Regions from separate parts of the Duganella paludis genome, predicted to be linked through region 3. Evidence: predicted binding sites of a transcription regulator. Region 3 holds the regulator's gene; each other region holds the start of a gene.

Region 1 (7,525 bases), 3.4 Mb from region 3:
ACTCGACGCCGCGCTCGACAGCTGGAACAAGCTGGCCAACCTGCAGCCGAACTCGCCCGACGTCCAACTGCGACTGGCGGCGGCGCACGCGGCCGTGAATGACAGCAGCGGCGCCACGCAGGCGGTGAACAAGGCCGTCAGCCTGTATCAGAAGGCACTGGAGCTGCAGCCGGCGCCGCAAACCATCCAGGCCTTCTACAACGCCTTGATCCAGGCCAACAAGCCTGCCGAAGCGCGCACGCAGATGCAGAAATGGCTGTCGGCACATCCGAACGACCATGCCTCGCGCCTGTACTTTGCAGGCAGCCTGCTGGCGCTGAAGGAGTTCGCGGCCAGCACCGCGCAGTTCGAGGAAGTGTTGCGCCAGGTGCCCGGGCAGTTCATCGCCCTGAACAACCTGGCCTGGCTCTACCAGCAGAAACGCGATGCACGCGCCCTGCCCTACGCCGAGCAGGCGTACAAGATAGCGCCCGGCAATCCCGCGATCATCGACACGCTGGCCTGGCTGCTGCTGGAGCAAGGCCATGTGGAGCGCGCCCTGCCCCTGCTCAAACAGGCGGCGGCGCAAGCGCCGGCCAGCACCGAGATACGCTATCACTACGGCGTGGCGCTGGCGAAATCGGGCGACAAACGCGGCGCTCGGGCGCAACTGGAACCGTTGCTGGCGCTCAAGGACTTCGACCGCCGTGATGCCGTGCAAAGCTTGCTGGCTCAGTAGCGGCCATGCTATCGGCCATGCGACTATTCCGGGCGCGCCTGGCCGCAGCGGTATTCTTCTGCGGCTTGGCCTGGGCGCTGCGCATCTATCCGATGTCGGGAACATGGTTGGCGCCGCTGCTGGCCGCCTACGCGGCCCTGCTATGGTGGCGCCCGGCGCTGTGGCTGCTGGCCTTGCCGGCCCTGCTGCCCATGCTCGATCTGGCGCCGCGCACCGGATGGTTTTTTCTGGAAGAGATAGACCTGCTGCTGCTGCTGACGGCAGGCATTGCCTACTGGCGCTGGCCGCGCGGCATCGACGCCTTGCCGGCCTGGCCACACCTGTTCCTGGCCGGCCTGCTGCTGCTCTCGATGGCGCTGGCGATCGGCCTGTGGCGCGGCCTGCAGCCTTGGGCCGCGATCGATGCCAACACCTTCAATAACTACCTGAGTCCGGCCAACAGCCTGCGCATCGCCAAAGGCTGGCTGTGGACGCTGGTGCTGCTGCCGCCGCTGCGCCACGCCGCCGGCCCACAGCTGGAGGGCGTGCGGCGCTACCTGCTGCCCGGCATGATGCTGGGCTTGCTGCTGGTGTCGGCGGCGGCGATCCGCGAACGGCTGCAGTTCCCGGGACTGTTGAATTTTTCCAGTGACTACCGCATCACCGCGCCCTTCTCCGCCATGCACACCGGCGGCGCGGCGCTGGACGGCTATCTGGCCCTGAGCACCCCCTTGCTGGCCGCCTGGCTGCTCGCGCGCAATGCGCCGCTGCGCAACCTCGCCGCCTTGATGCTGCTGCCGCTGGCATGGTACGCCGCCATCGCCACCTTCTCGCGTGGGCTGTATCTTGGGCTTGGCGTCGCGGTGGCGGTGATACTGGTCGCGGTACTGGCTGCGAAGCTGGGACCGGCGCCGGCCTCCTTCGCCGTGCGCGCGCCGTTACGAACAGGCGGGACCGTGCGCTGGCCGTTTTTGCTGGCCTGCGCGTCGGCCGCGCTGATTGCGCTGATCGCGTTGAACACCGCATTCCGCCTCGGCGGCTACCGCGCCTACCTGCCGGCCATGCTGGTGATCGCCATGCTCCTGATCGCGCTGCTGCGGCGCGGCCTGGTGCCGATCCTGGCCGCCGCCCTGCTGCTGGGCGCGGTCGTCCCGATCTACCACGGCTACTACGTCAACGTCCGCTTCGCCAGTCTCGGCCAGGACTGGGCCAAGCGCATGCAGCATTGGCAGAACGCGTTGGCCATCATGGACACGGACACCGCCACGCGCCTGTTCGGCATGGGACTGGGCAAGTTTCCATTCACCTATTATTGGCGCAACCCGCAGCACGAGCAGGCGCCCAGCTATCAATTTGTCGATCAGGACAGCAACCGGCACCTGCGCCTGATCGCCGGCTACTACACCGCCGGGTATGGCGAACTGCTGCGCTTCCAGCAAGGTGTGGTGGTCCACCCCCACCAGCGTTACCTGCTCGGCATCGACGTCTGGAACAACGGCCCGCCAGCCTTCCTGCACATCAATCTGTGCCAGCGCCGGCTGCTGTATCCGCAAAACTGCGTCGCCACGCCGCTGCGCCAGATCGCCCACGCGCCCAGCTGGCAGCGCTACATCCACGCCATCGACAGCGGCCCGCTGGGCGGCGACGGCCTGCCGGTGAAACTGGAATTCGCCGCCGAAGGCCGCCAAGCCGTACTCGATATCGACAACATCAGCCTGCGCACGCTGCCCGATGCGCACGAACTGCTGCGCAACGGCAGTTTTTCGGACGCCAACAACTACTGGTTCTTCAGCAGCGACCGCAGTCACCTGCCCTGGCACATCAAGAACCTGCCCCTGAATATTTACTTTGAAATGGGCTGGCTGGGCGTTGCGGCCTGCGCCTTGCTGCTGTTCAGCGCCACCGGCGTGCTGCTGCGGCGCGGCGACGCGGCCTGGCTGGCCGCCCTGGCGGCGTTCCTGGTGGTCGGCATGTTCGACAGTCTGCTCGACGTGCCGCGCATCACCATCCTGTTCACCCTGCTGCTGTGCGCGGCGGCACTGCAAGCGAAGGAAGCGACATCATGAAACTCCTGTTCTGCCTGCTACTCCTGCTGCCCTCGGCCCATGCCGAAGACCTGGTGCAGATCATCGACGACATCAAGCCTTCCGTGGTCGGCATCGGCAGCCTGCAGCAAACCCGTGGCCCCGCCATCGGCTTCGTCGGCACCGGCTTTGCGGTCGGCGACGGGCTGACCATCGTCACGGCGGCCCACGTCGTCAACGATCTCATCAATAGCGGCCAGGGCGACACCTTGGGCGTGCTGGTCCGCACCGGCGAGACCGCCCATTTCCGCGCCGCCACGCTCATCAGCCTGGACAAGGAGCACGACCTGGCCCGCCTGCGCATCAAGGGCGTGGCGCTGCCGGCGCTGAAACTGGGCGACTCCAGCAAGGTCCGCGAGGGCAAGAACCTGGCCTTCACCGGCTTCCCGCTGGGCATGGTGTTGGGATTGCATCACGTGACGCACCGCTGCATCGTCTCCGCCATCACGCCGCTGGCCACGCCCACCATCACCGCCCGCCAGCTCGATGCGAAAACCGCGCGCCAGTTGCAAAAGCCGGTGTACGCGGTGTTCCAGCTGGACGGCACGGCCTATCCGGGCAGCAGCGGCAGCCCCTTGTACGACCCGGCCACCGGCGAAGTGGTCGGCGTGGTCAACATGGTATTCGTCAAGGGCGTGAAGGAATCGGCGATCAGCGCGCCCAGCGGCATCACCTATGCCGTGCCGGTCAATTATCTCAAAGCTTCCCCGTCAGCAGGCGGCCCGTGATACCGGGCTCGTCCCAAGTCGGGAAGAAGTACGGGTAGAACGACCGCTCGTTGCCGTGCTGCTCCATCAGTCCGCCGAACTTGCGGATCTGCTCGCCCATGTAGTCGAGCTCCAGCCGCAGCAGCACCGCCGGTGCGCCCACGCGCGTGCAATCGCGCTCGCCGCCGAAATCGCGGAAACCGAGCATGCGTTTGTAGAACATCACATGACGCGGATTCACCTCGATCACGTAGTCGGTATAGCCATGGATGTTGTGGGCATAAATGTAGGATATGTGTATGAGCGCTGCAAAGACGCGCTTGGAAACGCCCTTGTCGATGGCCAGCCGGGAAGGCTCACACAGACGCCGCTGCTTCATCCGCAGCTCGTCGAGCTTGTCGCGGAAGTTTTCATCGGCCGGCAGGCCGATTTCAGCATTGTCCAGGCACAAGGACATGGTGCCGACGGTCGCGCCGCCGGTTTCTGCAAATAGCGTGATTTTATTCGGTGAGTGGGCCACCGCCGGATCGACTGCATAACCGCGCCAGCCGTACATCTTTTTCAGCAGCAGGCTGGCCGCTTCCCGGCGTCCTTGGGAATTGGCCATGCGGATATGAAAGATTTGTTGATCCAAGGGGTGTTCCAATGCGGCTTCGGTCTTGCCTTCGCCGACCACGAGGTCACGCAATTCATTGCTGACCTCAAAAGAAACAATAGGCTCGTCATGGTGCACGTTTGGCTTCCTGTCTAGTGGTACGTATTCTTGAGACAAGCAGCTCAGCCAGAAAGTTCCGACGAATTTGAAAAAATTTTCACCCAGGCTAGAACCAGCCTTCCGGTATCACCAGAATGTCGCCCGGAAGTACCGCGACGTTGGCTGAAATATCGCCACCACGCAGCAAATCGCGCAGCCGCACCGGCACCGCTTCGCGCTTGCCGTCCACCATGCGCAGGATCTTGGCCTTGTTGCCGGCGGCGAAATCGGTGATGCCGCCCACCGCGATCAGCACGTCCATCAGCGACATGCCTTGCCGGTAGGCCAGCGCCTGCGGCCGCGCCGCCTCGCCGATGACGCGGATCTGCTGGGTGTACGGGCCGATGAAGCTGGTCACGATCACCGTCACCATCGGCTGCTGGATGTATTTGGCGAGCGCCTTTTCGATATCGCGCGCCAGTTCGGTGGAGGTTTTGCCGGCCGCCTGCAAGTCCTCCACCAGCGGCGTGGTGATCTTGCCGTCGGGCCGCACCGGCACGCTGAGCGACACTTCCGGATTGCGCCAGACGTTGATATTGACCACATCGCCGGCGCCGATCTGGTAATCGCCTTGCAAGGGCACGGCCTCGGGCGCGTCGAGCGAGACCTGGTGGGCGCAGCCGGATAACAACACTATCAGCAGAAAAATCAAAGCACGCATGATGAATCCTCCCTGACGCCATGATTCAGAAATCCCGCCCGCCACTACTTGATCTGCCTCAATGACTGCCCAGTTGGGAAAAATATAATCGGACTTCCCTGTGGCGCGCATTCTGGAGAACTGGATTATGGAGGAGTTAATTGGCCAGCTGATCTCAAGCCTCAAGGGGATCTGGAAATACCGTTGGTACGCGCTCGCCGTCGCCTGGCTGGTGGCCGCCGCCGGCTGGACCCGGGTGGCGCTGCTGCCGGATGACTACCAGGGCAAGGCCCGGGTGTTCGTCGATACGCAAACCATCCTCAAACCCCTGCTGGCGGGCATGACCAGCGTGCCCAATATCGAACAGCAGGTCTCCATCATGAGCCGTACATTGCTGAGCCGTCCCAACGTCGAGCGCGTGTTGCGCATGGTGGACCTGGACATCAACGCCCGCACGCCGATCGAGCAGCAGAAGCAGCTGGAAGAGCTGATGAGCAAGATCCGGGTCAGCGGCGGCGGCGACGACATCTACACCATCACCTACAACAACCGCGACCGGAAAATGGTGCGCGACGTGGTGCAGTCGCTGCTGACCATCTTCCTGGAGGGCAGTTTCAAAGGCAAAAGCGGCGAGTCGCGCAAGGCCGTGCAGTTCATCGACGACCAGATCCGGATGTACGAAGACAAGCTGACCACCGCCGAGAATAGCGTCAAGGAATTCCGCCTGAAAAACAACGGTCTGCTGCCGCGCCAGGGCGTCGATTACAGCAGCCAGCTGATGCAGTCGTCGGACGCCCTCAACGCCGCGCGGCTGGAGCTGGCCGAGGCCGAGCAGGCGCGCAAGGCGATCGCCAACCAGATCACCGGAGACGAGCCCATCCTGGGCGCCGAGCTGGCCCCGGCCGCCATCGACAATCCCGAACTGGACGGCCGCATCGCCGCGCTGAACAAGAACCTGGACGCGCTGCGCATGCAGTACACCGAGCTGCATCCCGACATCATCGCCGCCAAGCGCCTGGTGGCGCAACTGGAGGCGCGCAAGCTCGAGGAAAGCAAGCTCAAGCAGAACAGCGATCCCGGCAAGAACTACAGCCCCATGCTGCAGCAACTGAAGGTGGCGCAGACCGAGGCCGAGGCGCGCGTCGCCGCCATCGGCGCCCGGGTGGAGGAATACACGGCGCGCCACCAGCGCCTGCTGGCCCAGGCCAACGCCGTGCCGGAAGCGGAAACCGAACTGGCCCAGCTCAACCGCGACTACCAGATCAACAAGGAAAACTACGAGAAGCTGATCGGCCGGCGCGAGGCCGCCAAGCTGTCGGGCGACCTGAGCTCCACCACGGAAATGATGACCTTCAGGATCATCGATCCACCGATGGTGCCGCTCACTCCGATCGGCCCCAACCGTCCGCTGCTCTACAGCATCGCGTTGGGGGCCGCTGTGCTGATGGGCGTGGCGACGGCCCTGCTGATCACCCAGGTCCGTCCCACCTTCCTCAGCCCGGCGGAACTGCGTGACCGCACCGGCCTCAAGTTGCTGGGCACCGTCGTCATGAACTGGACCGACGCCGAGCAACGCAAACGCCGGCGCGGCAAATATTATTTCGGCGCCGCCGCGGCCAGCCTGTTTGCGGCCTATGGCGCGGTGCTGGCCACCACCTTGTTGCGCTACTAAAGGACCGCCATGCGTAAAGTCGAGATCAACCTCGCCCGCCTGCACCAGCTCGGCATGGTGACCCAGGAAGGCGGCCGCACGGCGGTGGCCGAGGATTTCCGCATCATCAAGCGGCCTCTGCTGCGCAACGCGCGTGGCGACCACGATGCCGCGCCGGTGCGGCTGGGCAACCTGATCGTGGTCACCAGCGCCATGCAGGGCGAAGGCAAGACCTACTGCGCGGTCAACCTCGCCATGAGCATCGCCATGGAAATGGATATCACGGTGATGCTGGTGGACGCCGATGTGGCGCGGCCGTCGGTGCTGAAGGTGCTGGGCCTGGAGCCGGAGCCGGGCCTGATGGACATCCTGCTGCGCGACCAGACCGATCTCGCCGAGGTGATCCTGCGCACCAACGTGCCGACCCTCAGCCTGCTGCCGGCCGGCCGCGCCAACAAGCACGCCACCGAACTGCTGGCCAGCAGCGCGATGAGCCGCCTGTTGACCGAGATCGCCGAGCGCTATGCCGACCGCATCGTCATTTTCGATTCGCCGCCGCTGCTGATGACCACCGAAGCCAGCGTGCTGGCCGCGCAGATGGGCCAGGTGGTGATGGTGGTCGAGTCCGAGCGCACCAGCCAGCACGCCGTCAAGGAGGCGCTGCGCCGCATCGACCGTTGTCCGCACATCCATCTGCTCTACAACAAGAGCACGGCGTTTCCCGGTAGCGACTACTATGGTTATTATGATTAGCCTGCGCCCGCGCGGCACGCCCCGGGGCCTGAGCATGCTGGTATTGCTGACGCTGCCCTCGGCGGCCGTCACGGCCGATCTCACCGTCACGCCCACGCTGCGCCTGCGCACCAGCTACAGCGACAATATGAACCTGGCGCCGCCGGACCGTGCGCGCGGCCAGTTCACCAACGAGGTGGCGCCCGGCGTGCAGGTCGATTCCAACAGCCCCAGGCTGCAACTGGCGCTGTCCTACTCGT
Region 2 (7,525 bases), 1.4 Mb from region 3:
GGCGCTTCACGCAGCAGGTTAGGACCGGCCACCAGCAGCACCAGCGCCACCACCGCCGTCATCGCCACCGAGGCGCTGACGATGTCCATGCCCAGCCACAGCATGGCCGTCATCGACCCAGCGCCGGCAATGCCACCCACGCTGAACAGGCCATGGAAACCGGACATCAGCGCACCGCCGTAATCCTTCTCGACAATCACGGCCTGGACGTTCATGGCCACATCCAGCGTGCCGATGGTGGCGCCGAACAGGAACAAAGTCAGCGCCAGCAAGGGCGCGCTGGGCGCGATGGCCAGGAAGGGAAACACGGCGCAGCAACCCAGGCCGGACGCCAGGATAACCCGGCGGCAGCCGAAGCGCGCGGCCAGCACGCCGGTAACAGGCATCGCCAGCAGCGAGCCGATGCCAAGGCACAGCAGCAGCACGCCCAATTGCGCGGCTTCGACGCCGGTGCGCGCTTTCGCATAGGGCACCAGCGGCGCCCAGGAAGACATGGCCATGCCGGCGGCAAGGAAGGCCAGCCGCGTCGAGACGCGGTGTTTCAAATCAGTGGTTTGCATAAGGTTCAGGCGTCGGCACGCAGCAGGTTGGCGCCGGCGGCAGCGTAGGCTGCGGCCAGATCCTCGCCTGCGTCGGCTTCGACGATCAAGTGGGTGAGTTGAGAGATCGGCAGTACGCCGTAGGATGCCACCGCGCCCAGCTTGGCGCCGGTGGCGACCACCGCCGTGGCCTTGCTTTGCGCGGCCAGGCGGCGTTTGAATTCCGCTTCTTCATAATCGACGGCGGTCACGCCGGCTTTCACGTCGACGCCGCAGGCGCCGATGAAGTACAGGTCCGGATGCAGCAGTTCCAGTTCACGCAGCGCGGTCGCGCCCACGCTGCCGCCCAGGCTCTGCTTGATGCGGCCGCCGATCATGATCAAGTCGATATGCGGCTTGTCCAGCAGGCGCGCGGCGATCGACGGTGCATTGGTCAGCACCGTCAACGCCACCGGCGGCAAGGCATCGGCGATGGCCAGGTTGCTGGAGCCGGCATCGAGGAAGACCACGCTGCCCGGCTGCACAAGCATGGCGGCAGCGCGCGCCAGCCGCGATTTGTCGGCCTGGTCGCGCTCCATGCGCTGGCTCAGCGAGCCGCCTTCCGGCGCGTTCGGCATGCGCACCGCGCCGCCGTAGACCTTTTGGCACAAGCCGGCGGCGGCCAGGTCGCGCAGGTCGCGGCGGATCGTGTCTTCGGTCACCGCCAGCTCGCGCGCCAGCACGGCGGCCAGCACCCGGCCTTCCGTAGTCAGTTGTTGCAAGATCAATGCGTGCCGCTCGGGCAGCAACAGGGGTTCTTTTTTCATGCACGAAAGTGTACACGGCTTACGTCGAAGTGTAAACAAACACGCACAAATACGCTCAAACAAGCATCAGGTCGGCGCGCCAGTTCATCGCCAGCGGCGCGAACAGGCGCGCGTCCATCTCCTTCAGCTGCGGACTGATCGCGGGCCGGAAATCCATGTATGCCAGGATGTCGCGTTCGACGTCGACGCCCGGTGCGATTTCAATCAGCTCCAGGCAGGACATGCCGCCCTCCAGCGCCAGCCGGAACACGCAGCGCTCGGTCACGAACAGCGCCTCCTGCCCGCGCCGCGCCGCATACTCGCCGCTGTAGGTGCGGTGCTCCACCTCCTTGATGAACTTGCGCGTGGCGCCCTTGTCGGCGGTGAAGGTGCCGACGAACACCACCTTGCGCGCATTCTGGCTGATGTTGATGAAGCCGCCCGCGCCGGCCAGCTTGCTGCCGAATTTGCTGACGTTCAGGTTGCCGTGGCGGTCGGCCTGCGCCAGCCCGAGAATCGCCACATCAAGGCCGCCGCCGTCGTAAAAGTCGAACTGGTAGGGCTGGTCGATGATGGCGTCCGCATTGGTGGCGGCGCCGAAGTTCAGGCCCGCTGCCGGCATGCCGCCGATCACGCCCGGTTCCGCCGTCAGCGTCACCAGATCGAGCAGCTTCTCTTCGGCGGCGACGGCAGCCACGCCTTCCGGCATGCCGATGCCGAGATTGACCACATTGTTCGGCCGCAGCTCCATCAGCGCGCGCCGCGCGATCACCTTGCGCTCGGACAGCGGCATCGGCGCCACCGCCGACAAGGGCACGCGCAGCTCGCCGGCGAAGGCCGCGCTGTACGGTTCTGCGAAGGTCTGCATGTGGTATTCCGGCTTTTCCGCCACCACCACGCAATCGACCAGAATGCCGGGAATCTTGACCTGGCGCGGATTGAGCGTGCCGCGTTCGGCAATGCGCTCCACCTGCACGATGACGATGCCGCCCGAATTGTGCGCGGCCATGGCGATCGCCAGCGCTTCCAGCGTGAGCGCCTCGCGCTCCATGGTGACGTTGCCGCTGGCGTCGGCCGTGGTGCCGCGTATGATCGCCACGTGCACCGGCTGCGTCTTGTAGAACAGGTACTCCTTGCCGCCCAGCGTCACCAGTTCCACCAGCTCCTCGGTGGTGCGAGTGTTGATCTTGCCGCCGCCGTGGCGCGGATCGACAAAGGTGCCGAGGCCGACGTGGGTCAGCAGGCCCGGCTTGCCGGCGGCGGTGTCACGGAATAGCTGGCTGATGACGCCTTGCGGCAGGTTATACGCTTCCACCTTGCCCCGCATGGCCAACTGCTGCAGCTTGGGCACCAGGCTCCAGTGGCCGCCGACGATGCGCTTGAGCAGGCCCTCGTGGCCGAAGTGATTGAGGCCGCGCTCCTTGCCGTCGCCCTGCCCTGCGGCATAGACCAGCGTCAGGTCGCGCGGCGCGGCGTCCGCCAGGAAGCGCTGCTCCAGCGCCACCGCAATGTTTTCCGCAAAGCCGACTCCGACGAAACCGCCGGTGGCGATGGTGTCGCCGTCGCGGATCAGGCTGACCGCATCCGCCGCGCTCACCACCTTGTCGCGCTGCACCGACGGCATGCCGGCCGGGGGAAACTCAGGAATGCGGGCAGGCATGGCGGCTTCCTTCCTCAGTCGGGATCGATCTTGTCCAGGTCTGCGCCGATCAGCAATTGCGCCTGCTCGCTCGGCAAGGCCTCCACCGTCTTGAGCTTGCGCGCCATCTGGCGGCTGCGGGTTTCGGCCGATTCGATATTCTTGGCCGCGCGTTCCAATGTTAGCTTGGTCGCGGCCAGCACGTCGCCGAATTTGGAGAACTCGGTCTTCACCGCGCCCAGCACCTGCCACACTTCGGACGAGCGCTTCTCCAGCGCCAGCGTGCGGAAGCCCATCTGCAGGCTGTTGAGCAGTGCCGTCAGCGTCGACGGCCCGGCGATGCTGATGCGGTGCACGCGCTGCAATTCGTCAGCCAGGCCGGGACGGCGCAGTACTTCCGCGTACAGGCCCTCGGTCGGCAGGAACAGGATGGCGAAGTCGGTGGTGTACGGCGGCGACACGTACTTCTCGGAGATGGTCTTGGCCTCCAGCCGCACCGCGCGTTCCAGCTCGCGGCCCGCCTGCGCCACGCCATCGGCATCGGCGTTGTCGGCCGCTTCCAGCAGGCGTTCGTACTGCTCTTTCGGGAACTTGGCGTCAATCGGCATCCACACCGGCGCGCCGCCTTCGGTCTGGCCCGGCAGCTTGAGCGCAAACTCCACGCGTGCGCCACTGCCGACGATGGTCTCGACGTTCTTGGCATACTGGTCGACGGTGAGCACCTGCTCCAGCAGCATTTCCAGCTGCACCTCGCCCCAGGTGCCGCGCGTTTTCACGTTGGTCAGCACGCGTTTCAAATCGCCCACGCCCAGCGCCAGCTGCTGCATCTCGCCCAAGCCCTGGTGCACGCGCTCCAGCCGTTCCGACACCTGCTGGAACGACGCAGTCAAACGCGTCTCCAGCGTGGCGTGCAGTTTTTCGTCGACCGTCTTGCGCATCTCTTCCAGGCGGGCGCCGTTGTCGGCTTGCAGATCCTTGATCTTCAATTCCAGCGTGGCGCGTACTTCCACCATGCGCTGGTTCATGCTGTCGGCGAACAGCTTGAGGCTGCGCGCCTGTTCGTGCCGCGCGGCCAGGCCTTGTTCATCCAGCTGGCGGCGCACGGCCTCGAACTGCTGCACGGTGGCGGCGTTGGTGGTTTGCGCCGTGGTCTGCAACTGCATGCGCACTTCGCGCTCGACGCGTTCAATACGTTCGGCCAGGTCGCCGGCCGCGCCGCCCCTGGCGCGCAGCAACGCCATCACCTGCAAGGCGATCACCGCCACCAGGGCGGCCAACAGCACGAAGAACTCGATCTGGGTCATGGAATCAATCCGGTTTGTTGCGCATCCAGTCGGCGGTCTGGAAGAAGGAATTCATCAGGCGCACGCGCAGCTCGGTGTCGATGCCGACATCCTCCATCGCCCACGCCATGCAGCGCAGCCACTGGTCGCGCTCCTGGGTGCCGATGGCGAACGGCATGTGCCGCATGCGCAGGCGCGGATGGCCGTGCGCTTCCTGGTACAGGTCCGGGCCGCCCATCCAGCCGCTAAGGAACATGAACAGGCGCTGGTTGGCGTTCTCCAGCGACGGGCCGTGCACGGAGCGCAGCAACTGGAACTCCGGTTCGAGTTCCATCAGGTCATAAAAGCGGTCGACCATCGCGCGGATGGTCGACTCGCCGCCGATTACTTCATAGAGGGTACGAGATTCTTCAGTCATACCCGCCATGATAGCTTATACGAGGGCCAGCTTGCGCAGGCGCCGCGTGGAAGACCAGTTCTGCAGATCGACCTGGCCGCGCACCGCATCGCAGGCATCGACGATGCGCGCCAGCTGCGCCGCATCGAGGCCGGAATTAAGCGTCAGCCGCACCAGCGAGCGGTTCTTCGGCGTGGCCGGCGCGCAGAACATGGCGCCGTACACGCCATGCTGCTCCAACAGCTTGCGCAGGGCCAGCGTCTTCGGTTCCGGCCCCGGCTCCAGCGCGATGATTTGCTCGCTGCCGTCGCTGACGTTGTAGCCCAGCGCATCCAGGCTGTCGCGCAGTTCGCGCGCATTGGCCAGCAGCGCGGCGCGGCGGTCGTCGGCGGCGGCGATGAAGTCGATGGCGGCGTCGAACCATGCCAGCTCGTGGCCCAGCAAACAGGAACTGAAGATCGCCGGGCGCGACTCGGACAGGAAGTAGCCCTTGAACTGGCTGGAACAGGTGATGAATCCAGCCCGCCCGGCAAACGCCTTGGCCAGCGAGGCGGTGCGGAAGTGCACCCGTTCGCTCAGGCCCAGCGCCGCCACCAGCCCGGCGCCGCGCGGACCGTGGGTGCCGAGCGAGTGCGATTCGTCGACCAGGAGCATGCTGCCGCTGCGCTCGGCGATGTCCGCCAGCTCCATCAGCGGCGCGAGGCTGCCGTTGGTGCTGTACAGCGCATCGACCCCGATCAGGCCGCGCCCATGGCGCTGCAGCTGCTTCTGCAGGTGCTCCATGTCGTTGTGCAGGAACGACACCGGCATGGCGCCGGCCGACTGCACGCCCTCCCACAGCGAGGCGTGGGCCTGCATGTCCAGGTAGACCGGAATGCCGGGACCGGCCAGGGTTTGCACCAGGCCGACATTGGCGGCCCAGCCGGATTGCGCCAGGATGCCGTCCTCCGCGCCCATGAAGCGCGCCAGCTTGCGTTCGAGCCGGTGCTGGGCGCTGCCCTCCTGCAGGTAGACCGCCGACATCAGCAGCTCGCCGTGGCTGTTCTGCAAGGCCGCCACCTGCGCGCCCACCAGCGCCGGCTCGCCCGCCATGCACAGATAATCGTTCCCCGCCAGGAACACGGCGCCGGCCGGGGTCGGCTGCCAGGCGTGGGGATGTTCGCCGCCCAGTAGCTGCTGGATGCGGGTGACGTAATGCAAGTCCATGCGTCGCGTAACGAAATCGGGCAGGGAGTCGGAATGGATGTGTTGGGCAATCGCATGGGTCATGGCATTTCTCCAGTTGAGCTTTGGACAAAAAAGATTGTTTTTTTAGGAATGACAAACCAGACCATGCTGCGAAAAAAACTCATCGAGATTGATGCAGATCAATTACCGTTTCAATATGTGCAAATGCGTTACAAATTAGGGCGATGATTGCTGCTTGATAAAAATCAAAAGCCATCATGAGGCCCTCCCTGCACGAACACTGGAAGCGCGGAACGCAGCGGCTGCTCCAGTCGCTGCTGCTTTACCACGGCCGCGAAGACCACGCGACCGTGCGCGTGCTGCTACTGGCGTGCATCGGCACGGTGGGCATGCCGCTGTATTACGTGATCTGGCAGCACTTCTTCCCGCAGGAGTACGAGTCGCTGCCGCTGCGCATGCTCGGCATCCTGCTGTGCGCCATGGGCCTGTTCGCGCGCCAGTTCAGCCGGCCGATGCTCGACCTCTACCTGCTGGTCACGCTCAGCTATATTTTTCCGTTCTTCTTCACCTTCATGTTCCTGATGAACCACGCCTCCGGCGTGTGGAGCGAGTCGCTGCTGATCGGCCTGGTGGTGCTATTCCATTTCGACACCGGACTGGCGCTGCGCGCCTACGCCATCGGCACGGCGCTGGCCTGCGCGGCGGCGACGGCGCTGGGCGCGGGCGACATGCTGCTCAGCAGCGCGGTGCTGCAGCAGGTGCCGATCCACTGGTTCACCATCGCTGCGCTATCGGCCGCCAAGATCAGCCGCCATGTACTGGCGCAGGAAAAGCTGGCCGGCATGGGTGCCGGCCTGGCCACGGTGGCGCACGAGCTGCGCACGCCGCTCACCAGCGTGGACGCCAATGTGCGCGGGTTGCTGCGCCTGATGGGGGGAGCGCAGCTGCACAGCAAGGACGACCGCGCCAGCATGACCGACGCGCTGGCGCGCATCCAGTTCGAGGTACGCCACATGAACCACATGATCGACCTGTTCCTGCTGAGCGCCACGGCGGTGCGGCAAAACCTCAACCCGGTGGAAACCGTGTCGATGGAAGGCGTGGTGGAGGCCGTGCTCAAGCGCTATCCCTTCGCCACGCAGAAGCAGCAAAAAATGGTACGCCTTGAAATGCGCGACAATTTCCAGTTCGCCGGTCAGACCGAGCTGGCCGTGGTGGTGCTGCTCAACCTGATGCGCAACGCGTTGCGCGCCGTGCAGCGCGCCGGCAAGGGCCGCGTGCGCATCGTCATCGACGGCAAGCACCAGCCGCCGCGCCTGCTGTTCATCGACACCGGCTGCGGCATCGCGGCGCAGCAGATGTCGCTGATCTTCCACCGTTTCTACTCGCATCCGCCGCACAACGGCGCCGGCATCGGACTCGCGCTGTGCCGTGAAATCATGGATGCCTGGGGTGCGAACATCCGTTGCGTCTCGCGCGAGAGCGCCTACGCCATCTTCGTCCTGGAATTTCCCGCGAGGTGAACCATGCATCTACCTGTCTATGCCCATCCCACGCTGACCGTACTGGTTGACGACAGCGACTCCTTCCTGCGCAGCCTGTCGTTCCAGCTCGATCACACGCTGGCCAACAAGACCTTCCACGACACCACCGAGGCGCTGCACTGGCTGCGCAACAGCGTGCCCGATGGCGCC
Region 3 (7,525 bases):
CAGCACCACGTCCGCCTCCGGCGCGCTGGAGATTTCTTCGATGCGGTCGCGGGCGAAGGCGTTCAGCATCACCACGATGGGTTGCGGCCGCCCTGCTGGTGAGCTTGCGCTGGCCACCGCGCGGATGCCCTTGGCGGTAGCCAGCCCGTCCATGCCGGGCATGTGCCAGTCGGCCAGCACCACGTCGTAGGGTTGCTGGTGTTCCAGGCTCTGGCGGTAGCGCCGCAGCGCCGCCTCGCCGGAATCGACCTCGTCGGCTTGCCAGCCCCAGGCCCGGATCAGCCGCGCCACCAGCTCGCGGCTGGTGCGGCTGTCGTCGGCCACCAGCAGGCGCAGTTGGCCCAGCGCCGACTTGCGCCGTTCGTCGGTCTGGTCAGCCTGGATCTCGAACGGCAGGTTGAACCAGAACGACGAGCCCTGCCCCGGCCGGCTGCTGACGGCGATCTGGCCGCCCATCAGCTCCACCAGCCGCTTGGTGATCGCCAGCCCCAGGCCGGTGCCGCCGAAGCGGCGCGTGATGCTCTGGTCGCCCTGCGAGAAGGCGTTGAACAGCTGGCCCAGCTGGGATTCGGTCATGCCCATGCCGGTGTCGCGCACCTCGAAGCGCAGCAGCGCGCTGCCGTCGTCGCGCGCGCCCAGCTGTACGCTGACCACCACCTCGCCCTGCTCGGTGAACTTGATGGCGTTGCCGGCCAGGTTAATCAGGATCTGCTGCAGGCGCATGGAATCGCCGCGCAGGCGGTTGGGTACCGCCGGATCGACGCTGATGGCCAGCTCCAGTTCCTTGTCGCCGGCATTCATGGTCATCATGGTGCCCAGCGAATCCATCACATCGTTGAGCGCAAAGTCCACCGGCGACAGCTCCAGCTTGCGCGCCTCGATCTTGGAAAAGTCCAGCACGTCGTTGAGGATGCCCAGCAGCGATTGGCCGGAGACGCGCACCATGTTCAGGTACTTGCGCTGCTGCGCCGTCAGCTGCGTGTTGCCGAGCAGATAGACCATGCCCAGCACGGCGTTCATCGGTGTGCGGATTTCGTGACTCATATTGGCCACGAAATCGCTCTTGGCGCGGTTGGCCGCCTGCGCACGGTCGCGTTCGCGCTCCAGCTCCAGCGCGCGCGTTTCCACCTCCTGCTGCAGGCGGTGGCGTTCGGTGATGTCGGATATCACGGCCAGCACCTTGGTGCCCTGGTCGGTGCGCACCGCGCTCAGGTTGACTTCGATCGGGAATTCGCTGCCGTCGCGCCGGCGGCCATACAGCACCTTGCCCTGCCCCATGCGCACCGGCTCGGCGCTCAGGCGGTCGGCGAAGAAGCGGTGGCGGTGCGCCGCATGCTGCGCGCGCAGCCGCTCCGGCACCAGCGTTTCCAGCTGCTGGCCCAGCACCTCGTCGCGCTCATAGCCGAAGCAGCGCTCGCCTTCGCGGTTGAAGGTTTCGATGCGGCCGTCCACGCCCACCACCACGATGGTGTTGGGTGCGAACTCGACCAGGCTTTGCAGCCGGGCGTCGGCCGCCAACCGTTCGTGCATCAAATCGTTAAAAGCCGAGGTCAGCTGGCCGACTTCATCGTGTGCGTGCACCGGCAGCGGCGTGAAGCGGGCCGGATCGGCGCGCAGCGCCACGATGGCGTTGCGCAGCTTGATCAGCGGCGCCATCAGCCGCAGCGTCAGCACGCTGATGAGCAGCGCGGTCAGCAGGGCGGCGATGCCGCTCCAGATCAGCACCCGCTTGAGCACACCATCGAACGGTTCGAAGGCTTCCTCGGTGGGCAGCGAGGTGGCCAGCAGCCAGTCGACAGATTTCAGTTGTTTATAGCTGTTGAGCGCGCGTTCGCCGGTGCTGGTGGTGCCCACCACCGTGCCCTCGAAGCCCTGCTCCAGCGCCAGCGTGGTGGCCGGGTTGGCGTTGGCGGCGCGCGGCTTGAGCAGGCGGGCGATATCGGGATGCAGCACGTAGACCGGGGTCTCGGTGCGGGTCAGCGCGAAGTAATAGCCGGTGCGGCCGACCTTGGCCGTGCGCAGGTGGCCCAGCAGGTTGTCCTTGTATAGGCGCAGCACGCCGATCAGCACGCACACCACTTCGCCTTTGTCGTTGAGCACCGGCGCCACCATCTGCACGATGGGCTGCTTGTTGGCGCGGCCGATCAGCGGCTCGGTGATCATCGGCTTGCGGGTGCGCATCACCGTTTTGAAGTAGGCGCGGTCGGCAGCGTCGATGCCGACGCGGCCCGGCACCATCGGCAGGTCGGAGATGACCTTGCCCTGCGGGCTCAGCACCAGCAGGTCGTCGAACAGGGCCAGCACGGCGCGGTTCTCATAATACTCGCGGAGTTTTTCGGCGGACTCGCCCAGGTTGGCCGGCTGGTTGCGGGCCGACATCGCGATGATATCGAGCAGCATGGTCAGCTTGTCGTCGAGCTCCTGCGCGGTGCGGGTGACCAGCGCGGTCTGCTGCGTGAACATCACCCGCTTGTAATCTTCCTGCATGCGCTGGGTTTGCACCAGCGTCACCAGTCCTATCATCAAGACCGAGGTGATGCTGGTAGCGAGTGCGACTTTAGCCTTGATGCCGAGTGGCTTCATATCATCCTTGGAGGTACCGATGCGTTATCGATTCTCCTATCAATGGCTGCCCTTGGCAAGCGGGTTGCAAGGCGCTTGCAACCCGCTTTTTTACTTTATCGCTGCGCGGCGGCGATCAGTACCTCCGCAACCTGGGCCGGCTGCGACACCATCGGCACGTGGCTGCTTGGCAGCGTGGTGGTGGTGGCGTTGATTTTCTTGGCGAAGGCTTGCTGCAGGCCTGGGTCGATCATGCGGTCTTGGCTTGCAACGATGTAGTAATTCGCCTTGTTTTTCCACGCGGCCACGGTGGTCGGTTCGCCGAAGGCTTTCAGGGCGATCGGGCCTTGGGTGGCGTTGATCAGCGCGGCGGTGGCCGGCGACACGTCCTGCGCAAAGTTCTTGGCCACCGAGTCGGCCGGCAGCCAGCCATAGCCGGTAGCGTCCGCCTGGATGGTGGCGATGCCGGCTGGCGTCGGGTAATCCTTGCCCAGGTTGCCGGTGGCTTCACCTTCCGATGGCGCGAACGCCGCCACGTAGACCAGTGCCTTGATCTTGTCGCTGGTGCCGGCCTGGGTGATCACGGTGCCGCCCCAGGAGTGGCCGGCCAGCACGACTTTGCCGGTTTGCGCATCGACCACGCGCTGGGTGGCGGCGACGTCGTCGGCCAGCGAGCTCAGCGGGTTCTGCACGGCCACCACTTTGTAACCTTTGGCTTGCAGGATAGGAATCACCTTGTCCCAGCTCGAACCGTCGGCGAAGGCGCCGTGTACCAGAACGATGGTGGTGTCGTTGGCAGGAGCGGCGGCGTGGGCGAAAGCGGTGGCGGCCAGCAGTGCGGAAGCGATGATCGTGCGTTTCATGGTAATTCCTTTCAATGTTGTGTGCTATTAATTAGTGCGCTAAGTGTTGGTCTTTAAAAAACGCCACTTGTTTAAGTCGCGTCCATGAAGAGCAATATAGCGCGCAATTAATTAGTGCGCAAGCTAATTTCGAAATAATTTTTATGGGGTCAAATCAGGAACCGAGGTTGTGGTTCAGTTTACCGAGGTTGCGCATCAGCGAGGCAACCTCCTCGTTATCGATGGAGCAGTGGCCGGCGAAGTCCTGGCTGACCTTGAGGGCGGCCGCGCGCAGCTCCTGGCCGGCCGGGGTCAGCGTCAGCACGCGGTTGCGCTCGTCGCGCGGATCGCGGCTGCGGATCAGGTAGCCCTCCGCCTCCAGCCGCTTGACCACCGGCGTCACCGAGCCGGAATCCTGCTGCAGGCGTTCGGCCACGTCCTTGATGCCCAGCCCGTCCTGCTCCCATAGCACCACCATCACCAGGTATTGTGGATAAGTCAGCTTGAGCGCGGTCAGCAGCGGCTTGTAGGTCTGGGTCATCTTCAGCGAGGTGCTGTAGATCAGATAGCACAGGTGCTGGTCGAGGGTGGGAGGCTTGGGCAGGGTCATGACCGTAGCCTAACAAAATATTTTCACCGGCGCGAATCCAAATGCGATGCGCGGTCCTCTTAGTAGCCGAGGGTCTTCCTCTACAACTATTTGGAGAGCAAAATGTTCTATGTTAAAAATGTACCAACTTGGGAGCGCGTGTTGCGCGTGGTCGTCGGCCTGATCGCTGTGTATGTAGGCTTCGCGCTGTTGGGCGGTTTGTGGGGCACGGTGGTGGCGGTCTCGGCGGCGGGCATCGTCGCTTCCGGGCTGGTGGGTTTCTGCCCGATGTGCGCCATGGTCGGCCGCCGCCTCGACAAGGCGGCGAAACAAGGGAAATAATGAGTCTTGCGGAACAACATTTGCCGGTGCTGGACGCCGCCCATCGCGGCGATCCGGCGGCGCTGGCGCAGCTGTTGCGGCTGTGCCAGCCCGATATCCGCCGCTACGCCCAGCGCAACTGCTTGATCGCCGATGTCGACGACGCTGTGCAGGAAACGCTGCTGGTGTTGTCGCGCAAGCTGGCGTCGGTGCGCATGCTGGCGGCGTTTTCCGGCTGGTTGTTCCAGGTGGTCAAGCGTGAATGCCACCGCCTCGGCCGCGCCGCGCTCGGTCACGATCCGTGGGACGACGAACGCGCCGAGCAGTGGCTGGCCCGCCAGGACACCGCCGGCTTGCGCACCGAGTTGATCGGCGCGCTGGAGTCGCTGCCGGCCGATTACCTGAAGGTGGTGCTGCTGCGCGACTTCGCAGAATTGTCGATCGCGGAAATCGCCCAAGAGACAGGCGACTCGGTCGCCGCCGTGAAAAGCCGCTTGCATCGCGCAAGACAAATGGCGCGCGAATACTTGATCGGATGACTGCGGAATAGGCGCCAAACGACGCTTGATGGGCTACACTGGCCGCATGATACGAGAACTTCCTTCGCTGCTTATTCCCGGCACCACCATCGAGGTGCTGAAAGCCAGCTGCGCTTCGTGCAGCATGCACCAGCTGTGCCTGCCGATGGGGCTCGACAACAATGACATGGAGCGGCTCGACGAGATCATCGGCCGCCGCCGCAAGGTGGCGCGCGGCGCGACGCTGTTCCGCATCGGCGACAGCTTCCAGAACCTGTACGCGATCCGTCTCGGTCATTTCAAGACTTACCAGGTCAACCGCGCCGGCGCGGAACAGATCACCGGCTTCCAGATGGCCGGCGAGCTGCTGGGCATGGACGCCATCAGCGCCGACGTACACCATTGCACCGCCATCGCGCTGGAAGACAGCGAAGTGTGCGAGATTCCGTTTGGCACCTTGCAGCAATTGCTGGCGGAAATGCCGACCTTGCTGCGCCATTTCCACCGCATGATGAGCCAGGAAATCACGCGCGAACAAAGCGTGATGCTGTTGTTGGGGAATATGCAGGCGACCCAGCGCTTCGCCGCCTTCCTGGTCAACCTGTCGTCGCGCTACGAGGCGCGCGGCTATTCGCCGAACACCTTCCAGCTGCGCATGTCGCGCGAAGAGATCGGCAACTACCTGGGCCTGACCATCGAAAGCATCAGCCGCCTGCTGTCCAAGTTCAAGAAGGAAGGCCTGGTGCGCGTCAGCAATCGCGAGATCGAACTGCTCAACCCGCCGCTGCTCAAGGCCATCACCGCCGGCACTGAAACCTGCGCTTGATCCGGAAGCCTTAGTCCGGCAACAGCGCAATGCCGCGCTGCGCCGGCCAAGTCCAGGCGCCGGCCAGGCGCCAATCGCGTTTCTTCCCTTCCACCAGCACGATCCAGCGGCTGCGTTCGAGCAGCGGCAGGCTGGCGCTGAACGTGCCGTCCTGGTCCGGCACCAGGATCAGCTTGATATCCTTTTCCGGCAGCGTGGCGTGCGACAGATGCAGCAGCAGTGGCCCGCTATCCTTGCGGTTGATGCGTCCGCTCAGGGTGCCGGTGGCGGCATCGTAGCCGAGCGCCACCGACAGTCCCATTTGCGACGCCACATGGTCGCGCCGCAAATCCTGGTTGATGGCCTTGCCTTGCTTGTAGTAGTCGCCCACCACCAGCGCATCGGGCGCCGAGACGGCCAGGTAGCCGGCGTAGATGCTGGCCGTCACCACAATCGCCGGGCCGGCCATCAGCAGCCACGGCCAGCGTTGTTTCCACCACGGCGCGACCGGCATAGTCAGCGTGTTCATGAACATTCTCCTTAGCGCGGCACAATGAAGACCGCGGATTCTTTTACATGCAGCGACGGATCGTCGACTGCGGTCAGGGTGACTTCGATCTTGTTCGAGCCCGGCTTGCCGGCGCCGTGCGCGGTGCGCAGGCGGATCGGATAGCCCTTGGTCTCGGTGGCCTCCACCATCACCTGGTCGGCGGTGACCTGCGCCAGCGTCGGCATGCCGCCCACGGCGATCTTGTACACGTGCGCTTGTTCGGAAGTGTTCATGATCTGCAGGCGGTAGACGTTTTCGATCATGCCGTCCTCGACCTCGCGGCCCATGGAGCCGCGATCGCGGATCACGTCCAGCTTGAGCGGCGTGCGCAGGGTCAGCGCGCCGGCTGTGGCGAGCATGATCAGTCCGAGCACGGCGCTGTAGATCTTCACGCGCGGGCGCAAGGCGCGGCGCCGGATCTCGGTCGGCGTCAGGTGGTCTTCCATGGCGCGCTCGGTGCTGTAGCGGATCAGGCCGCGCGCCTGGCCGGTCTTGTCCATCACGCCGTTGCAGGCGTCGACGCAGGCGGCGCAGCCGATGCATTCATATTGCAGGCCCTTGCGGATGTCGATGCCGGTCGGGCACACCTGCACGCACAGCGAGCAATCGATGCACGAGCCGCCATTACCGTGGCTGTTCTTCGACAGCGGGCCGCGCGGCTCGCCGCGTTTGGCGTCGTAGGTGATGATCAGGGTGTCGCGGTCGAACATCGAGCTCTGGAAGCGCGCATACGGGCACATGTACTTGCACACCTGCTCGCGCAGCCAGCCGGCGTTGCCGTAGGTGGCAAAGCTGTAGAACACCACCCAGAACCATTCCCACGGGCCGAAGGTCAGCGTCGCCACTTCGCCCATTAAATGCGTGATCGGCGTGAAGTAGCCGACGAAGGTGAAGCCCGTCCACAGCGCCACCGCGCCCCAAGCCAGGTGCTTGGCGCCCTTCTTGCCGAACTTGCGCAGCGAGGCCGGCTGGCGGTCGAGCGCGATGCGGGCGCTGCGCTTGCCTTCGATCTTGCGTTCTATCCACAGGAAGATTTCGGTGTACACCGTTTGCGGACAGGCGAAGCCACACCACACGCGCCCCGCCACCGCCGTCGCCAGGAATAGCAGATAGGCGCTGATGATCAACAGCGCCGCCAGGTAGATGAAGTCCTGCGGCCACAGCACCAGGCCAAAGATATAGAACTTACGCGCGCCCAGGTCGAACAGCAGCGCTTGCCGGCCGTTCCACTGTAGCCAGGGCGTGCAGTAGAAGGCCAGCTGCGTCAGCCAGACGAACAGCCAGCGCAGGCGCGCATAGCGGCCGTCCGTCTCGCGCGGATAGATTTCCTCGCGGGCG
Region 4 (7,525 bases), 300 kb from region 3:
TGTGGATCGGAGCCCGGAATGCGACCGACCACGTTGTGCGAGTCCACCTCGCGCGTGGCATTCACCGCGCTGAGCTTGAGCTTGATGCCCAACGGCAGCGGCTTGAAGTCGCGCGCGGCCGCTTTCTGCTTGAGTTCCTTGAAGTCCAGCCCGGCCGCCTTGAACAGGTCGCAGGCGCGTTCCTGTTGCAGCCAGCCCGCCATCGGCGGCAGCGTCGGTTCCGGCGTTTTGCTGCGTAGCGCGAAATTCTCGCGGCCCCAGCCGTTGACCACGACTTCGTAAGGGTAGCCGGCCGCTTTCGTCTCGTGCACGATCAGCGCCGCCGACGCGCCCAGCTTGGCCGCCATTTCCAGCTTGTAGTTCAAGCGCCCGTACCAAGTGACCGTGTTGCCGCCGAAGACGGCGGCGTCCAGCTGGCGCGGCCGCTTGGGATCGGGCACGGGCGGGTCGTTGATCAGCATGACCAGCGTTTTGCCCTTCAGGTCCGCGCCCCTGTAGTCGTCCCATTTGAATTCCGGCGCCTGCACGCCGTAGCCGACGAACACCAGTTCCGACTCGCCGATGTCCAGGTTGGGCACGGCGCGCGCGGTCCAGGCCACGTAGTCGTCGCCGAATTTGAGTTGCTTGTCGCCATAGCTCAGCGTCGGGTGGCTGGAGATGCCGACCAGCGGCACCGCCTGCAGATAGGTGCCGTCCGGGTTGCCCGGCTGTAGCCCGAGCTTTTTGAATTGCTGCTGCAGATACTCGATGGTGAGTTTTTCGCCCTGCGTGCCGGGCGCGCGTCCTTCGAACTCGTCCGAGGCGAGGGTGCCGATCTGTTCCAGCAGCGCCGCGCCGTCGAGCTTGGGCGGTGTCGCCGCATGGGCCGCGCAGGCGCAAAACGCCAGCAGCACTGTCGACAAGGGGAGTTTCATAGGGGCGAAGAATTGTTAATAATAGACCACCATTCTGACACATTTTATTGCTTATGGACACTGCCGAGCACGCACCGCCGTTGCCGAGTCCGCCGCTGTTTTGACGCGGAAACCACAGTCCCTCACTTCATGCGAGACGCTCCCGGGCTTTGCGGGTATGCTGATTTCCATAAGACAATAGGAGACTTCCAGCATGAATAAATTGTCGTTCCAGCAGAAGCTGTGGGTGCCGCTGATTTGCAGCCTGGTGTGCATCACCGCGATTTTTCTTTTCGAAACCATCCAGACGCGCAATGTGCGGATGGAAGAACGCCAGGCCGATCTGCGCAACATGGATGACATGGCGATCAGCGTGGTCAAGCAGTTCGGCGACCGCGCCGCGTCCGGCGCCCTGACCAAGGACGAGGCGCAAAAGCAGGCCATGGACCTGATCCGCGGCCTGCGCTACGGCAAGGACGGCTACTTCACCATCAGCCGCGGCACGCTGTCGGTGATGCATCCGATCAAGCCCGAGAACAACGGCAAGGACCTGGTCGACCTGAAGGATCCGAAAGGCACCTACGTCTACCGCGCCATCGCCGCAACCGGCGCCCTGCCCGAAGGCGGCGGTTTCGTCAGCTATTACTGGTCGCGCCCCGGCTCGACCGAACCGGTGCCCAAGCTCAGCCGCGTGATGCATTACGAGCCGTGGAACTGGGACTTGACCACCGGCGTGTACACCGACGATATCGACATCGCCTTCCGCGCCTCGCTGCTGAAATCGGCGGGGATGCTGGCCGTGGTGTGCGTGCTGCTGTCGGTGATCGTCAGCGTCGTCAACAAGAGCCTGCGCCACACCATCGGCGGTGATCCGGAGTATGTTGGCGAGATTACGCAGCAGATCGCTGATGGCGACCTCAGCGTTGAAGTGAAGACCCACGCCTCCGACCGCAGCAGCATCCTGCATTCGGTGAAGGCGATGCAGCAGCGCCTGGCCGAGACCATCGGCGAGATCCGCAACAGCGCCGAGACCATCGCCACCGCCTCGGGCGAGATCGCTTCCGGCAATATGGACTTGTCGGCGCGCACCGAGTCGCAGGCCAGCTCGCTGGAGGAAACGGCGGCGTCGATGGAGGAATTGACCTCGACCGTGAACCAGAACGCGGACAACGCGGTGCAGGCCAACCAGCTGGTGCAATCAGCATCGCAGGTGGCCGAGCGCGGCGGCAAGGTGGTGTCGCAGGTGGTGCAGACCATGGAGACCATCAACGCCTCGGCCACGCGGATTGTGGACATCATCAGCGTGATCGACGGCATCGCCTTCCAAACCAATATCCTGGCGCTGAACGCGGCGGTGGAAGCGGCGCGCGCGGGCGAGCAGGGACGTGGTTTCGCGGTGGTGGCGTCCGAAGTGCGCAACCTGGCGCAACGTTCGGCGGCCGCGGCCAAGGAAATCAAGGAGCTGATCAACGCCTCGGTCGACAGCATCAGCGCCGGCAGCGCGCTGGTGGCGGAGGCGGGCACGACGATGGATCAGGTGGTGACCAGCGTCTCGCGCGTGACGCAGATCATGGCCTCGATCACGGAAGCATCGAGCGAGCAGAGCACGGGCATCGGCCACGTCAACATGGCGATCACGGAGATGGATTCGGTGACGCAGCAGAATGCCGCGCTGGTGGAGCAAGCGGCGGCGGCGGCCGGCAGCATGCAGGAGCAGGCGGCGATGCTGGCTTCGCTGGTGGCGCGCTTCAAGCTGGGCCACGAACAAGGGGCGGCGCCCAAGGCCCGACCAACCGCGCGCTCGGCCAGCCGCCAAGTGGCGCTGGCGCGCTAAAACTAATCCGGGGTCAGGTCCTCCATTGCTACACGGTCTCTACCGTAGGCGTGCCTACGGTAGAGACCGTGTAGCAATGGAGGACCTGACCCCGGATTATGATCCCGGATTATTTGTCAGCGGGGACGGTTTCCACGACGGCGGCTTCGTAGACGAATTTGTCGCCGTCGGCGCGGAATACGCCCATCAGCTCGCCGCCGTCGCCCTTGACGTCCGGGTAGACCGTGCAGGTCTGCGTTTCGACCTGCCACATTTCCTGCCCCGCGCGCAAAGTCCAGACGTTGTCGCCGCCCGAGAGCAGTTCGATTTCCACCTCGTCCGCCGGCATTTCCGTCAGCTCGATGCGACGTATGCATTCGGGCAGGCGCTGCATGATGAGCTCGACCCGACTTTCCTTGCTCCAGAAGTGCTTCTGCGCCCGATGGATGGTCAGCGCGTGATTGCCTACCGGACCGTCCGCATAGTACGACGCGGAGTCGTCCACGCAGGCGGTCAGCAGCAGGGGCATCAGGGCTATCAGGATCTTGCGCATGGAGTTTCCAGTTCGTTGCTGTCGATTTGGAAACGATTATAGCGCCTCAGAAGCGGTAGCCCACCCCAACCGCCAGCATCAGCGGGTCGATCTTGACGCGGCTGGCCTTGGCGCCGCCGATCAGCACGTCGCTGCGGATCTGCGCTTTTTTCAGGTCGATGTTGAACGACCACCGCTTGTCGAGGGCGATGTCGGCGCCTGCCTGCAGCGCCAGGCCGATGCTGTCGTGCTCCAGGCTGGCCGCGCCGCCCAGCATGTGGTTCTTGGAGAAGGTGGTGTAGTTCACGCCGGCGCCCACGTAGGGACGGAAGCTCCCCTCAGGCAGGAAGTGGTACTGCACCAGCAGCGTCGGCGGCAGGTGCTTGACGGTGCCGATGTTGGCGCCGTCCAGCGCCACGTCGTGCTTTTGCGGATAGGTCAGCACCAGCTCGGCCGCGATGTTCTTGGTGAAGAAATAGGAGATGTCGAATTCGGGGATGGTCTCGTTGCTGACGCTGATACGGTCGCGCGCGCCGACGCCACCCACCGGCTCGGCTTTGTCCGCCGGGTTCAGGTGCACCGCGCGCACGCGCACCAGCCATGGGGTTTCCTGCGCAAAGGCGCCGCCGCTGATCAGGGCTGCGATGACCATCAATGCTGCTACTGGCTTACTCATTTCACTTCCTCTTTGTCGTTTAGTAATGGGAGGAAGTGTAGGGATCTCGCGATGTAAAAACCTTGATACAAGTCAAAATTTACCGACTAGTAAATGATGGTAGTATGACCAGCGGTCGGTTTTGGCAAACTACAATCAGGAGATCGCACATGGGCAAGCTGAACGTCAATGGTACCGTCAGGGAATATGAGGCGGAGGACGATACGCCGCTGCTGTGGGTGATCCGCGAGCAGCTCGGCATGACCGGCACCAAGTACGGTTGTGGCGTGGCCCAATGCGGCGCCTGCACCGTGCATATCGATGGCCAGCCTGTGCGTAGCTGCGTGTATCCGGCCGCCGCCGTCACCGCCAGTCAGAAGATCACCACCATCGAGGGCTTGTCCAAGGACGGCTCCCATCCCATCCAAAAAGCCTGGGCCGCGCTCGACGTGCCGCAGTGCGGCTTCTGCCAGTCCGGCATGATCATGGCCGCCGCCGCGCTGATTCGCGACAAGCCCAAATGTACCGACGCCGATATCGATGCGGCCATGACCAACATCTGTCGATGCGGCACCTACAACCGCGTGCGCAAAGCCATCCACGTGGCGGTGCGCGGTGGCGATCCCGCAACGGCGGGCCTGGCGATCGAGCGCATTGAAGGGAGCAAGGCATGAACTCCCGTCGCGGTTTCCTCAAGATAGCCGGCGGCCTGGTGGTCGCCTTCCACATTCCCTTCGATGCCGCAGCGGCGGGCCAAGCGCCTATCGCCAAGGGGGCTTCCGAGGCCACGCCCGAAGTCAACGCCTGGGTGGTGATCAAGCCCGATGACACGATCGTGATCCGCATCGCCCGTTCCGAGATGGGACAGGGCACGCTGACCGGCTTGGCGCAGCTGGTGGCCGAGGAACTGGATGCCGACTGGAGCAAGGTGATTACCGAGTATCCGTCGCCCGGCCAGAACCTGGCGCGCAAGCGCGTGTGGGGCAGCTTCTCCACCGGCGGTAGCCGTGGCGTGCGCGAGTCGCACGAGTATGTGCGCAAGGGTGGCGCGATTGCGCGCACCATGCTGGTCCAGGCGGCGGCCGATGCGTGGAAGGTGCCGGCCTCCGAGTGCGCGGCCGCAGCGAGCGTGATCACGCACAAGCCGTCGGGCCGCACCATCAGCTATGGCAAGGTGGCCGACGCCGCCGCCAAGCTGACGCCGCCCACCGAAGTGGCGCTGAAGGATCCGAAGGACTGGAAGCTGGCCGGCAAGCGCCTGGCGCGTCTGGATACGGTGGACAAGACCACCGGCGCGCAAATCTACGGCATGGATATCCAGATGCCCGGCCTGCTGAACGCGGCCATCAAGGATTGCCCGGTGTTCGGCGGCACGGTGAAGAGTTTCGACGCATCGGCCATCGAGAAGCGGCCCGGCATCAAGAAGGTGTTCAAGCTGGGTGACAGCGCCGTGGTGGTGGTGGCCGATACCTGGTGGCGCGCCAAGTCCGCTCTGGAGGCCATGCCCATCGAGTGGGACAAGGGGCCGAATGCCAAGCTGTCCAGCAAGGACATCGCCGCCACGCTGAAGGCCGCGCTGGATGCGCCGGATGCGGTGGTGGGCAATTCGAACGGCGACGCCAAGGCGGCTATCAAGGCCTCCGCGCGCAAGATCGAGGCGGTGTATTCGTATCCGTGGCAGAACCACGCCACCATGGAAACCATGAACGCCACCGCGATCTGGACTGCGGAGCGTTGCGAGGTCTGGACGCCGACCCAGAACGGCGAGGCCGCGCTGGCGGCGACGGCGGAAGCGGCCGGACTGCCTGCGGCCAAGTGCGATGTCTACAAGATGCACCTGGGCGGCGGCTTTGGCCGTCGCGGCGCCACGCACGATTGGGTGACGCAGGTGGTGAAGATCGCCAAGGAGATGCCTGGCACGCCGGTCAAGTTGATCTGGTCGCGCGAGGAGGATATGCAGCATGGCCGCTACCATCCGATCACGCAGTGCAAGCTGACGGCGGGTCTGGACGCCAAGGGCAATGTGACGGCGCTGCATATGCGCATTGCCGGGCAGTCCATCCTGGCGTCGCTGGGATCGACGCTGAAGGATGGCAAGGACCCGGTGGTGTTCCAGGGCTTGAACGCGCCGGGACCGGAGGCGTCCATCGGCTACAGCTTCCCGAACCTGCTGGTGGACCATGCGATGCGCAATCCGCCAGTGCCTGCGGGTTTCTGGCGTGGCGTGAATTTGAACCAGAACGCGATTTACCTGGAGTGCTTCCTGGACGAGGTGGCGCATGCGACCAAGCACGACCCGCTGGCCTTCCGCCGCAAGCTGATGGCGGAGCATCCTAAACATCTGGCGGTGCTGAACGCGGTGGCGGAGAAGGCCGGCTGGGGCAAGCCTGCGCCGAAGGGCGTGTATCGCGGCCTGGCGCAGACCATGGGCTTCGGCAGCTACGTCGCCGCCTGCGCCGAGGTGTCGGTGGACCGGAAGACCGGCAAGGTGAAGATCCATCGCATCATCGCGGCGACCGATCCGGGTTATGCGGTGAATCCGCAGCAGATCGAGGCGCAGGTAGAGGGCTCCTTCGTCTACGGCCTGTCGGCCGCGCTGTATGGCGAGTGCACGCTCAAGGATGGCGAGATCGAGCAGCGTAACTTCGATACCTATCAGGTGATGAAGCTTGATGAGATGCCGAAGGTGGAGTCGATCATCATGCCGTCCGGCGGATTCTGGGGCGGTGTGGGCGAGCCGACCATCGCGGTGGCCGCACCGGCGGTGCTGAACGCGATCTTCGCCGCTACCGGCAAACGCGTGCGCGATCTGCCGCTGAAGAATCACAGCCTGGTGAAGAAGGCCTAGCCATGGCAGGGCGCTGGCGTTGGCGCGGCAGGACGGCGGCAGCGCTGGTCTTCGCCGCGCTGCTGCCAGCCGTCGCGCCGCCAGCCATAGCCGCCGCGCCGCCGGCGATAGCTGGCGACGGCATCGCCGCGCCGCTGCCCGGCGCAGCCCCGGGCGACGCAGCGCGCGGCCGCGCCATCGTGGCCAATCGCCAGCTCAGCCTCTGCCTGTTGTGCCACACCGGCCCCATTCCTGAAGAACGCTTCCAAGGCAACCTCGCCCCCGACCTGCAAGGCGCCGGCCAACGCTGGACCGCCGCACAACTACGCCTGCGTATCGTGGACGCCAGCCACTTCAACTCAGCCACCATCATGCCCGCCTACTACAAGACCGAAGGCCTGACCCGCGTGGCTGCCGCCTACAAAGACAAAACCATCCTCACTGCGCAGCAGATCGAAGACGTGATCGCATGGCTGCAAACACTGAAGGAGCCCGCCCAGTGAAGCGCCGCGCCCTCCTCGCAGCCAGCGCGGGCATGGCGATGCTGGCGCTGGTCCGCCCCGCATCGGCCACGCCTGCCGAAATGGCCGCCGCCATCAACACCTTCACCGGCGGCGCCAAGCCGCAGCCCGGCAAAGTCAAATTCGACATCGCCCAACTGATCGACAACGGCAACGCCGTTCCCGTCACCGTATCGGTGGACGGCGCGGCGGAAAACGTGCGCGCCATCGCCATCGCCATCTTCGCCGAGCGCAATCCGCAAACCGAGGTGGCGGTGTTCACGCTCAGCCCCCGCAGCGGCAAG

The links. The regulator FNR, encoded in region 3, switches genes on or off when oxygen is low (the NO sensors DNR and NnrR bind a similar motif). The targets are predictions, from matches to a motif close to TTGATNNNNATCAA.
Region 1: a site for FNR is predicted at 4,952-4,965, ahead of ACXZ1M_RS28070 (XrtA system polysaccharide chain length determinant). Genes of this name have one in related genera too.
Region 2: a site for FNR is predicted at 6,001-6,014, ahead of cqsA (alpha-hydroxyketone-type quorum-sensing autoinducer synthase). Genes of this name have one in related genera too.
Region 4: a site for FNR is predicted at 3,977-3,990, ahead of ACXZ1M_RS12050 (OmpW/AlkL family protein). Genes of this name have one in related genera too.

Annotation. Positions count from the first base shown of each region.
Region 1 is NZ_CM136922.1:6,364,573-6,372,097, reverse strand. It holds gene prsT (XrtA/PEP-CTERM system TPR-repeat protein PrsT) at 1-718, shown strand, start outside; gene ACXZ1M_RS28090 (hypothetical protein) at 736-2,763, shown strand; gene ACXZ1M_RS28085 (S1 family peptidase) at 2,760-3,509, shown strand; gene ACXZ1M_RS28080 (N-acyl amino acid synthase FeeM domain-containing protein) at 3,478-4,221, opposite strand; gene ACXZ1M_RS28075 (XrtA/PEP-CTERM system exopolysaccharide export protein) at 4,310-4,903, opposite strand; gene ACXZ1M_RS28070 (XrtA system polysaccharide chain length determinant) at 5,031-6,554, shown strand; gene ACXZ1M_RS28065 (XrtA-associated tyrosine autokinase) at 6,564-7,286, shown strand; gene ACXZ1M_RS28060 (TIGR03016 family PEP-CTERM system-associated outer membrane protein) at 7,270-7,525, shown strand, end outside.
Region 2 is NZ_CM136922.1:1,571,615-1,579,139, forward strand. It holds gene ACXZ1M_RS07050 (MFS transporter) at 1-560, opposite strand, end outside; gene ACXZ1M_RS07055 (DeoR/GlpR family DNA-binding transcription regulator) at 566-1,345, opposite strand; partial or broken gene ACXZ1M_RS07060 (acyl CoA:acetate/3-ketoacid CoA transferase) at 1,410-2,984, opposite strand; gene ACXZ1M_RS07065 (DNA recombination protein RmuC) at 2,999-4,267, opposite strand; gene ACXZ1M_RS07070 (group II truncated hemoglobin) at 4,272-4,664, opposite strand; gene cqsA (alpha-hydroxyketone-type quorum-sensing autoinducer synthase) at 4,680-5,912, opposite strand; gene ACXZ1M_RS07080 (sensor histidine kinase) at 6,089-7,354, shown strand; gene ACXZ1M_RS07085 (response regulator) at 7,358-7,525, shown strand, end outside.
Region 3 is NZ_CM136922.1:2,961,669-2,969,193, reverse strand. It holds gene ACXZ1M_RS13295 (response regulator) at 1-2,583, opposite strand, end outside; gene ACXZ1M_RS13290 (alpha/beta fold hydrolase) at 2,679-3,425, opposite strand; gene ACXZ1M_RS13285 (MarR family winged helix-turn-helix transcriptional regulator) at 3,580-4,014, opposite strand; gene ACXZ1M_RS13280 (YgaP family membrane protein) at 4,117-4,335, shown strand; gene ACXZ1M_RS13275 (RNA polymerase sigma factor) at 4,335-4,853, shown strand; gene fnr (fumarate/nitrate reduction transcriptional regulator Fnr) at 4,900-5,658, shown strand; gene ACXZ1M_RS13265 (FixH family protein) at 5,669-6,166, opposite strand; gene ccoG (cytochrome c oxidase accessory protein CcoG) at 6,178-7,525, opposite strand, start outside.
Region 4 is NZ_CM136922.1:2,663,285-2,670,809, reverse strand. It holds gene ACXZ1M_RS12065 (M20/M25/M40 family metallo-hydrolase) at 1-893, opposite strand, end outside; gene ACXZ1M_RS12060 (methyl-accepting chemotaxis protein) at 1,108-2,727, shown strand; gene ACXZ1M_RS12055 (hypothetical protein) at 2,837-3,259, opposite strand; gene ACXZ1M_RS12050 (OmpW/AlkL family protein) at 3,306-3,914, opposite strand; gene ACXZ1M_RS12045 ((2Fe-2S)-binding protein) at 4,064-4,567, shown strand; gene ACXZ1M_RS12040 (xanthine dehydrogenase family protein molybdopterin-binding subunit) at 4,564-6,741, shown strand; gene soxX (sulfur oxidation c-type cytochrome SoxX) at 6,744-7,223, shown strand; gene ACXZ1M_RS12030 (SoxY-related AACIE arm protein) at 7,220-7,525, shown strand, end outside.